3 regions of the Glaciecola sp. 2405UD65-10 genome follow, and region 1 is predicted to be linked to each of the others. Evidence: predicted binding sites of a transcription regulator. Region 1 holds the regulator's gene; each other region holds the start of a gene.
The links. Region 1 encodes sigma-54, which starts transcription at its own class of promoters, with help from an activator protein. Its sites were predicted from a motif close to GTTGGCACGNNNNTNGNNT; they were not measured.
Positions count from the first base shown of each region.

Region 2: a site for sigma-54 is predicted at 1,553-1,571, ahead of ACOI22_RS13905 (ANTAR domain-containing response regulator). Genes of this name have one in related genera too.
Region 3: a site for sigma-54 is predicted at 1,276-1,294, ahead of ACOI22_RS17260 (CsbD family protein). Genes of this name have one in related genera too.

Region 1 covers NZ_JBMEUF010000003.1:45,393-48,677, forward strand. Annotated here, with positions in the region: gene ptsN (PTS IIA-like nitrogen regulatory protein PtsN) at 1-16, opposite strand, end outside; gene hpf (ribosome hibernation promoting factor) at 28-315, opposite strand; gene ACOI22_RS15435 (RNA polymerase factor sigma-54) at 337-1,863, opposite strand; gene lptB (LPS export ABC transporter ATP-binding protein) at 1,972-2,700, opposite strand; gene lptA (lipopolysaccharide transport periplasmic protein LptA) at 2,726-3,285, opposite strand, start outside.
Region 2 covers NZ_JBMEUF010000002.1:390,206-393,490, forward strand. Annotated here, with positions in the region: gene ACOI22_RS13900 (CmpA/NrtA family ABC transporter substrate-binding protein) at 1-922, opposite strand, end outside; gene ACOI22_RS13905 (ANTAR domain-containing response regulator) at 919-1,491, opposite strand; gene cobA (uroporphyrinogen-III C-methyltransferase) at 1,680-2,588, opposite strand; gene ACOI22_RS13915 (molybdopterin-dependent oxidoreductase) at 2,591-3,285, opposite strand, start outside.
Region 3 covers NZ_JBMEUF010000004.1:112,110-115,394, forward strand. Annotated here, with positions in the region: gene ACOI22_RS17250 (AEC family transporter) at 1-326, shown strand, start outside; gene ACOI22_RS17255 (ACP phosphodiesterase) at 357-950, shown strand; gene ACOI22_RS17260 (CsbD family protein) at 990-1,187, opposite strand; gene ACOI22_RS17265 (prolyl oligopeptidase family serine peptidase) at 1,418-3,285, opposite strand, start outside.

The DNA.
Region 1 (3,285 bases):
TGTCATTTATGATCATAGTTAGTTAGCTTAGTGACGCTTAAGTTTTTCTTTGTGTTTAATAACTTGGCGATCTAGCTTATCAATTAAGCCATCAATAGCCGCATACATATCGGTGTGTTCTGAGTTAGCAAATACTTCACCACCACTCATGTGTACAGTGGCTTCCGCTTTTTGGTTAAGTTTTTCAACGTTAAGTATTACATGCACATTATTGATATGGTCGAAATGTCGTTCGAGTTTTTCAAACTTAGTGTCAACATAAGTGCGCAATGAGTCGGTGATTTCGACGTGATGACCGGTAAGGTTAATTTGCATATTGATGGTCCTCTTTGCCTTTTAGACAAGGCTTTTTCGTTGATTAGAAGGGGGAATGTTTAACGATTCCCGGTATTTTGCAATTGTTCGCCGGGCCACATTAATGCCCTGATCGGCAAGCAATTGCGCAATCTTGCTATCACTTAACGGCTTGTTCGATGGTTCATCAGCAACTAATTTTTTGATGAACGCACGAATAGCAGTAGAAGAACAATTTTCGCCAGACTCTGTAGATACGTGTGACGAAAAGAAATACTTAAGCTCAAATATGCCTCTTGGGGTGTGCATGTACTTTTGTGTTGTAACACGTGAAATAGTTGATTCGTGCATGTCTACCATTTCAGCCACATCGTTTAATACCATGGGCTGCATTTTTTCAGGACCTTGCTCAAAAAATTCACGTTGTTTAGCAACAATACAATGCGACACCTTCAAAAGGGTTTCATTTCTGCTTTCCAAACTTTTAATAAACCATTTTGCTTCTTGTAAATGAGACTTTATATATTGCGAATCGTTCGAATTACTGGTTTTCGATAGTTTCGCGTAGGTTTCATTTACGGTAAGGGCGGGTAGGGCTTCGTTGTTTAATTCAACTGTCCACACGCCTTTATTTTTGTAAACATTAACATCGGGGATAACATATTCAGGCTCTCTTGATGAAACTGCGCTACCCGGGCGAGGATTCAAGGTTTTCAATAAGCGCATGACTTCACGCAGTTGATCTTCCTTTAAACGCGTTTTACGCATAAGTGTACGGTAGTCTTTGCTGCTTAATAAGTCAGCGTGTTCTTCAATCAGTGAGCGGGCTTGCTCAAGCCATGGTGTATCGTTATCAAATTGTTGCAATTGCACCAATAAGCATTCTTGTACTGAACGTGCGCCTGCACCAATAGGGTCAAAACGTTGAATACGTTTAAGTACGCATTCTACTTCGTCTAAATCAATGTCTTCGTTATCTAAGCTATCTAATATGTTTTCACACGAACTGGTTAAATAGCCTGATTCGTCAATTGAATCAATTATGGCAATCGCTATTGACATGTCATTATCGCTAAAATGCGTCATTTCAGCTTGCCATAGCAAATGGTCTTGAATGTTTTCGGTAGTTTCGCCTTGGAATATGTAGTCGTCGTCAGGGCTTGAGCCGGTCATTTTAGTGGGGGCTGATGTAGAACCTAGGTAATCTTCCCATGAACTATCAAGCGGTAAATCATTGGGTAAATCGCGGTTTTCAAGTGCTTCATGTGCATCCATAGGATCAGGAACATCTTTTTCGCCACTACTTAAAGATGCATTCGCTTCGTTTACGCCTTCTATATTCGCTGAAGCTTGTTCTTTGTCAGTTCGGGAATCGAGCGTTTCGCCTCGGTCAGCGTTTTCATTGCTATAGTCTAATTCTACCGTCTCCAAAAGGGGATTGGATTCAATGGCTTCTTGAATTTCTTGTTGCAGATCAAGTGTTGACAGTTGCAGCAGCTTAATAGCTTGTTGCAATTGGGGGGTCATAGTCAATTGTTGACTGAACTTCAGTTGTAACGAGGGTTTCATTACTATCCTTCTACTGCGCCTATCTCAAGTATGTAAAACATCTACCTTACCTAGCGATTCCTATCATTAATGCTTATCATACTCCCTAATTAGGAAAAAAAAAGAGGTTTATAATGCAAATTGTTCGCCAAGATAAACATCTCTTACCGTTTGATTAGCAAGAACTTCTTCAGACGTGCCGCTAGCTATCAATTCTCCATGGCTCACAATGTACGCAAGCTCACATACATCAAGGGTTTCCTTTACATTATGGTCAGTAATCAAAACCCCAATGCCACGTTCTTTTAATTGGTAAATTATTTTTTTAATGTCATTTACTGATATTGGATCAACCCCTGCAAAGGGTTCATCAAGCAAAATAAACTTGGGATCAGCTGATAATGCCCGCGCAATTTCAACGCGGCGTCTTTCGCCACCTGATAAACTCATGCCAAGGCTGTTACGAATATGATTAATATTAAAATCATCAAGCAGTTCATCAGCTATGACTTCGCGCTGGTCTTTTGAAATATCTTTGCGAGTTTGCAATATGGCCATTAAATTTTCATACACAGTGAGTTTTCTGAAAATAGAGGCTTCTTGAGGTAAATAACCAATGCCATTTCTTGCACGCTCGTGCATAGGAAGGTGGCTTAAGTTCATTTGATCAATAAAAATATCGCCTTTATCTAGTGGTACTAAACCCACTATCATATAAAAAGTAGTGGTTTTACCTGCACCATTGGGGCCTAACAGACCAACAATTTGTCCTGTTGATACTTCAATGCTTACATCGCGCACAACTTGGCGAGATTTATACGATTTAGCTAAGTTTCTGGCGCACAGCGTACTGGTCACAAATACAATCCTTCAATAGCGTTGTTTATTGTTGTTCTGAATCAGACTTTTCTTGCGAAAATGCACCAGGGCTTATTACTGTAGTAACGGGGCCACTGCTGTTTTCATCAGATTCAGCTAAGATTTGCTCTTTCGCCATATCAAACAAAATAGAATCACCATCTACTTTCACATCGTTTTGCACAATAACGGCTTGGCCGCGAAGCGAAAGCGTTCTAGACGCTACGGTATATACAATTTTGTTAGCTCGTGCTTCTACTATAGTACCGTCTTCTAAGCGCTGCTTGTAACTGGCGGGGCTGCCGCTTGCTATAATGACTTCTTGGCGCTTGCCATTGGTAGCATCAAGTTCAACGCGGTCAGCAAGTAATTCTAGACTGCCTTGGCGAATAACCACATTTTCAGTAAAAATAGACGTTTTTTTCTTGCCATCAATTGCTTGGTGATTTGACGTAAGCGTAACCGGCAAATCAAAATCTTGTGCAATGGTTGATGTAGCACTGCTATCTTCTGCAGTTTGTGCCGCCATAGCGGGTAGGGCATGTGCGTGAAAAGTCAGCGCACAGGCTGCTGATATAAAAAGTA
Region 2 (3,285 bases), on a different contig from region 1:
TTTCATTTAAGGCGCTAAAACGATTGTAGTGGGTAAGGTGGCGCGGAGAAACCCCATACATAGTTAAACAACTTCCAATAAGGGAAGGCGCTATGCATTCAATAGGCGTTGATAAATACTTATCTTGTGCAAGTATCCTAGCGGCTTCAAATCTATTCGGCACATCCTTGAGCCATTCACAGGCATCAATTATAGCCGCGCACAAAGCATGAAATACTTCAGGCCTTTGCTTGTAAGCTTCTTCGGTAATACCCAGTACCTTTTCGGCGCGATCTTGCCAAATGTCGTAAGACGTCACAATAGTAGCACCAATTTGCTTGCGAACCGAACTGGCGTTATACGGGCCACCTACGCAAAATCCATCAATATCTTCACTTGCTAAGCTGTCGGTCATACTCGTTGGGGGTATGAATAACAGCTCTACGTCATTTAGCGCAATATCGCCTTGCGCAAAATAGTCTAACAATTGTAAGTAATGGCAACTAAACGGAAACACAGAGGCAAAGCGGAGTTTTGCTTTGTTGTTTTGCTTTCGTATATCTATTAGTTGTTTCAAAATGCTCGCCGGCATGGGCAATGGGAGTGAATCCAAACTCAGTGCAGTTTTAATTTCTTCCACCAGTGCAATCGATATAGTAATCGCATTCCCGTTTTGGCTGGTCACTAGTGGCGTAATAATATCTTGGCGCGCTCCACTAATACCAAGCGCACTAGCAATTGGCATAGGCGCTAACATTTGCGCCGCATCAAGCATGCCAGCTTCTAGTTTGTCGCGTAAAGTTGACCACGAATTTTGCGGACGTAAATCAACATCAAGGGCGTATTTATCAAAAAAACCCAACTCTTTCGCAATAACATATGGGGCAGCGTCGGTAAGTTTCACAAAGCCAATATTCAGTGAGGTGTTTAAAATAGCACTCATGGTAAATTCTTCAATACAGTTAATAAGTTAGCAGATACTTGCTCTAGCTTTTGGCCGCTGTCCATCGCCATTTTTCGCATGGCTTTGTATGCAGAAGCTTCATCTAAGTTTTGTTTTTTCATAAGTAAACGCTTGGCTTGATCAACCGTTTTATGTGCTTCAAGCTGATCTTGCGTAGTTCTAAGCGCTTGTTTTAGCTCTTGGAATTCTTCAAAGCGTGCTGAGGCAGCATCAAGAATAGAACGCACGCGGCCTAGGTCGGCGTTACCTGTTACATAGGCACTCACACCTGACTTAATAGAGCGCTTCATTACAGCGGCATCTTCGGTTTCGGTGAATAACACAATAGGCTTGGGGTTGATTTGATTAAGCGTATGTAGGCTCTCAAGTATATCGCGATCAGGTGATTCAATATCAATTACAATCATATCAGGCTGGCTGTTTTCTACTAATTTTAGAAGAGACGCTCCCGAACTTACCAAGTGGGTAATATGGTAATCGGTCCCCTGCAGCGCAAGCTTGATTGCTTCAGCGCGATTTTCGTTGTCATCAATAAGTAAAATATTCAATGGCGAGTGGCTCTGTTTAACAAAACAGATTAACCTAGTAAAGTAAGTATACTCAGTAGGGTTGCAAGCATTCTGCCAATACTAGCAATTGAATTTAACTATTTAAAATCAAGCGCTTATAATTTTATCTATTATTGAAACAAGCTCAATTTAGGGTATTTATAAACCAACATTAAAAAAGCGCACTTTTATAGTGCAATAGCCGAAGCAGTAAGCGGTTGCATTGTTATAGGATTAATTGAAATGGCTTGGTGATGATCAATAACCCGCCCTACAACAATAATTGCCGGTCCAGTAAATGTTTTCACCTGTTCATTAGCCGCAATGTTTTCTAAATTCCCGGTTACCATTTGCTGCTCTATACTGCATGCTTTATCAATAACGGCAATAGGAAAGTCAGCGCTTACGCCTGCTTCCATTAAGCGTTCAGCAATAAGGGATAATTTTGATAAGCCCATATAAAAAACGAGCGTTTCTGTTTCACAGTTATTCACAATTTGCTGCCAATTAGGCTCGTCTTCTAGGGTTTTTAAACTAGCCGTAACATACCTTACTGACTGCGCGCACTCACGATGTGTAAGCGTTAAGCCGGTATAAGCCGACGCACCCGATGCTGCCGTTATACCCGGAATAATACAAAAAGGAATATTGTGTTGAGCAATTAATTGAGTTTCTTCTAAGGTTCTGGCGAATATAGCAGGGTCACCGCCTTTTAAGCGCACAACCTTTTTCCCCATAAGGGCTTGTTCTACAACAAGGTCACAAATTGACGCTTGCGGCATGCTATGTTTACCGCAGCGCTTCCCCACAAACATCTTTTCAACCTGTGGTGGTATTAGTGCCAGCACCTCGCTTGATACTAACCAATCAAACAGCACTACATCTGCATTTTGTAAGGCTTTTAAGCCTTTAATGGTCATTAATTCTGCATCACCAGGGCCTGCACCTAAAATAATAACTTGCCCGTTTTTGTGATTTTTTGTATCAGTATCGTTAAGCGATGAAAATAAACCATGGGTAAACGCAGGAAACTTAGCCTGTTTGCATTTATCAACAAATGCTTGAAAAGGTAATTTTATTGAATTATGTAACATCATGCTTAGCACTCCAAAACGGTTAGTGGGATGGTACTGCTTAAATTATTTTGTTTTCTGTCGTTAGGTTTACTGCTATTTATAGGTTCCGCTAAATTAATTAACTCGCTTAATTCACTTTTGCACGAGCCACAATTTGTGCCGCACTTAAGCTTATTGCCCAGTGCATTTACGCTGTTACAACCGCTTGCAATTGCCTCTTGTATTTCGTTTTTGCGCACGTTAAAACAACTACAAATCACTTTGCCTTTCGCGTATTCACTAGGAAAGCTGGCATTTAACAATAGCGCTTGGTCTTTGCCTTCAAGTGAAGCGCTAGCTAGGCAATGCAAGCTAAACTCAGGGTTAATTGCTGTGGCTAGCGTATTTTCATTTTCGCTAGCAGGCTCTGTTATAGAAACAAAATGCGCACTTAAAGCATCATCAACAAATCCCAAATAAGCTTGCGTACTTTGCTTTTGCTTAAATAGCCAAGCGGGCGCTGTAGCAAGGCTCTGCTGCTGAATGTTTTGCTTAATTTGCTCGGCTAAGCTATTGCACTGTGATGCAGAAACAAACTCTTTGCCCTTAAGTGCTACCGCATCCCCTTGTTCGCTTAACTTCTTAGGTAGGCGATGCATATAAAATAGCCATGCTTCACCTAAGTTAATGCGTACCTGATACTCTGAAAGCTGAATATCATCGTTAACCAAAGCCTTGT
Region 3 (3,285 bases), on a different contig from region 1:
TAGCTCTATTGTGCGCGGGCGCGGCGCTTCGCTTTTCCACAATGAAAGCTAATGGCATATCTGCAGTTTTAAGTATAACGGTTAAATGCATTGTGTACCCATTTGTGCTAGTACTCTTGGCTTTGCAGTTGGGTGTATCAGGCATGCCCTTAATGGTTATATACTTAATGGCTGTGTCCCCTACTGCAGCGGCCAGCTACGTTATGGTTCGCAAAATAGGGGGCAATCATGGGCTAGCGGCGCAAATTATTGCTATTAGTACCGTACTCTCGGTACCCATTACTTTGTTAGGCTATGGTTTTATTTATCCGTATATTTATACTTAAGCTTTTGCAGTTTTATAAAATGGAGAATGCTTGAACTACCTTGCCCATATTCACCTAGCTCATTTATCTGGTACTAGTAAGCTGGGTAACTTTTTAGGAGACTTCGTAAAAGGAACAAATCTACAAGCCTTACCGATACACATACAGCAAGGTATTTTTTTACATCGCAAAATAGATTCATTCACCGACTCACACCCTGATATCAAAGCGCTTAAAGCAAGTATGCCTAATGAATTGCGACGTATGGCTGGTGTAATTATAGATATTTATTTTGATCATCTTTTAAGTGTTCAATGGCATCAATACACAAAGGGTTCACAACAATCAATATTGAATGGATTTTATGAAGAGTTAGCAACGCAGGACATAACTATTAGTCCGCACTTCGATGGAGTGAAGCGTGGTCTGCTAGAATATAAGTGGTTAGGTGATTATATTAATCAGGATGCTTATTTAAGGGCATACAAGAGTATTGAGCAGCGCTTAAAATACAAAATTGTGTTTGCTGACCATGCTTTTGAGTATGTAGGCGAAAATAGGGAGCGAATAAAAACGAGCTTTGACGCATTCTATCCTAGCCTAGTAAATTTTACGCTAGCGCTTAGTAAGCAATTTGACCGCTGAAACATCAGTACCAGCGGCCAGTATGGTAAAGAGCTTTGCTTAGTGTTTATTTAAGAAATCATCTACTTCGCGCTCAGCCTCGTCTTTGGTTTTACCGTACTTTTGCTGCAACTTACCTACAAGTTCAGTTCGGTTACCTTCAATTTGGTCAAGTTCGTCATTAGTAAGCTCGCCCCATTGCTGTTGGGCTTTGCCTTTTAATTCTTTCCAATTGCCTTCGATTCTATCTTTATTCATTACATTCTCCTCAGTTAAATTACGATAAGTGTTGTAACTACTCACAGTAGCCACGACATCCGTGATTCCAAACCGTCGTACTTACTAGTAGCAAAGCACGTACCAGTATCTGCCAAAGAGAAATTGTACATAATAGCGTTTCAAAACAGAGGCATACGAAATGCAGTGATGCATTAACAACTATGAGCTGCACGCATCACTGTAATATTGAAGCTTAGCAAGTGTAATATTTACTCGCTTTCATCTTTTTTAGTATCGTACATGTTAAACCAAGCCATAATGTTGTCAGTCTTAGCAATTAGCCGGCTAGGACGCGATGCTATATAGTGAGGAGATAGGGGAACACGAATAAGTGCGGTATCAACCTTATTCATTTTAAGCGCGGTATAAAACTGCTCCGCTTCCCAAGCTGGTGTGCGGTAATCTTCTTCACCCACCATTACCAAGGTAGGCGTTTCAATTTTATCAACATAGCTAATAGGTGATAGCTTCAAAAATGCTTCTGGATTTGACCAAGGATCAGCGCGTATCCAATGCCGACGCACGTATTGTGCAATATCGCCAGCTAAGGCCATTGTCATCCAGTTGATAACCGGCTTAATGGAAGCTGCCGCGGCAAAACGGTTTGTTTTCGTGACTATCCAAGCGGTTAAAATGCCGCCGCCTGAACCACCGGTCACAAATAGACGGTCAGGGTCTACGTATTTTCTCGCTATTACTTCATCAACTACACTCATTAAATCGTTATAATCATAGCCCGGATAATTAAGGTCAATGCCTTGCGCAAAATCTTCTCCGTATCCGGTAGAGCCCCTAGGATTAGACCAAACGGTTACATAGCCTTCTGCAGCAAAACGCTGGACTTCTGCACTAAACGTTGGCCCATACATAGTATGCGGACCACCATGAATTTCTAAAATCATTGGATAACTTGCATCAGCTTTAAAATCAGGAGGAAAAGCCACCCAAGCTTCAATTTCTAGGCCGTCATGGCTTGATTTAACCTTTATTTCTTCTACTTTCGCTATATCCAAATAGGGCAATACATCACTGTTTAAGTCCGTCAAAATGCGTTCTTTTTTACCTGATATATTGGCAATCGCTACTTCCGATGGTTTGGTAGTGAAACCTTTTGTATACGCAATCTGTGCTGATCTCCCAGCACTTACAGAATAACTGCCAGACGCATACGGACGACCAATAGACTCTCCGCCAATATTAGTGAGAAGTTTACTCACCTTTCCAGATAGGCTTACTTTAATAAGTGAAAGTAAGCCATGGTCTTGCGTAAGCGCTAGTATGTACTTACTATCAGACGTCCAACTAATTGATTCGAATGTCCCTTCAAAGTCTTCAGCCAGAATTTTTTGTTCTTCACCGTTTCGCTTCATTAGGTATAAATCGCTTTGCTGGTATGACATTACTTTATCGTCAAAGCCAGTATAAGCAATCATTTTTCCATCAGGGGAAACGACTGGGCTATTGTCTGGGCCATCACGTGTAGTAAGTGCTTTTATTGAAAAGTCAGAAAGTTTTAATGCGTATATTTCACTTTCAATAGGATCTAAGTCACTATCTTCAGCTAAGTTTCCTGTTACCAATAAAGTGTCAGGGTCAAGCCACTCTGGATTAGAAAGGCTTGTTTCTTCAAAACTGACTTGGCGAGGTGTGCCGCCACCTATGGGAAGGGTAAAAACTTGGTTCGCGCCTTCTTTTAAATACCCTGCTCCATCAAATCGAAAAACCAAGTTATCAATCACATTAACAGGTGGATTCCACTTTGCTCCTTCAGGTGGCGACATAGGTTTAGCAAATGATGGCGTTTTAGAAGCTACAAACATGTTAAATGCAATCATGCTGCCATCTTTAGACCACGATATATTTGAGGGGCTTGCTTGTAGTTGCGCTAAAGAAAAGCTATTTCCAGAATCAACATACATGAGGCGAATTTCAGACTGTCCATTATTACTTGTTGTGAACAAAATCTTAGAACCATCAGGTGACCAACTCGCACTATTTGCTGAAAAATTAGGGGCCAGAGGCCTTTGTTCACCGGTTTTAGTATCTATTATCCAAAGTGAACCTTTGTCTAAATCTT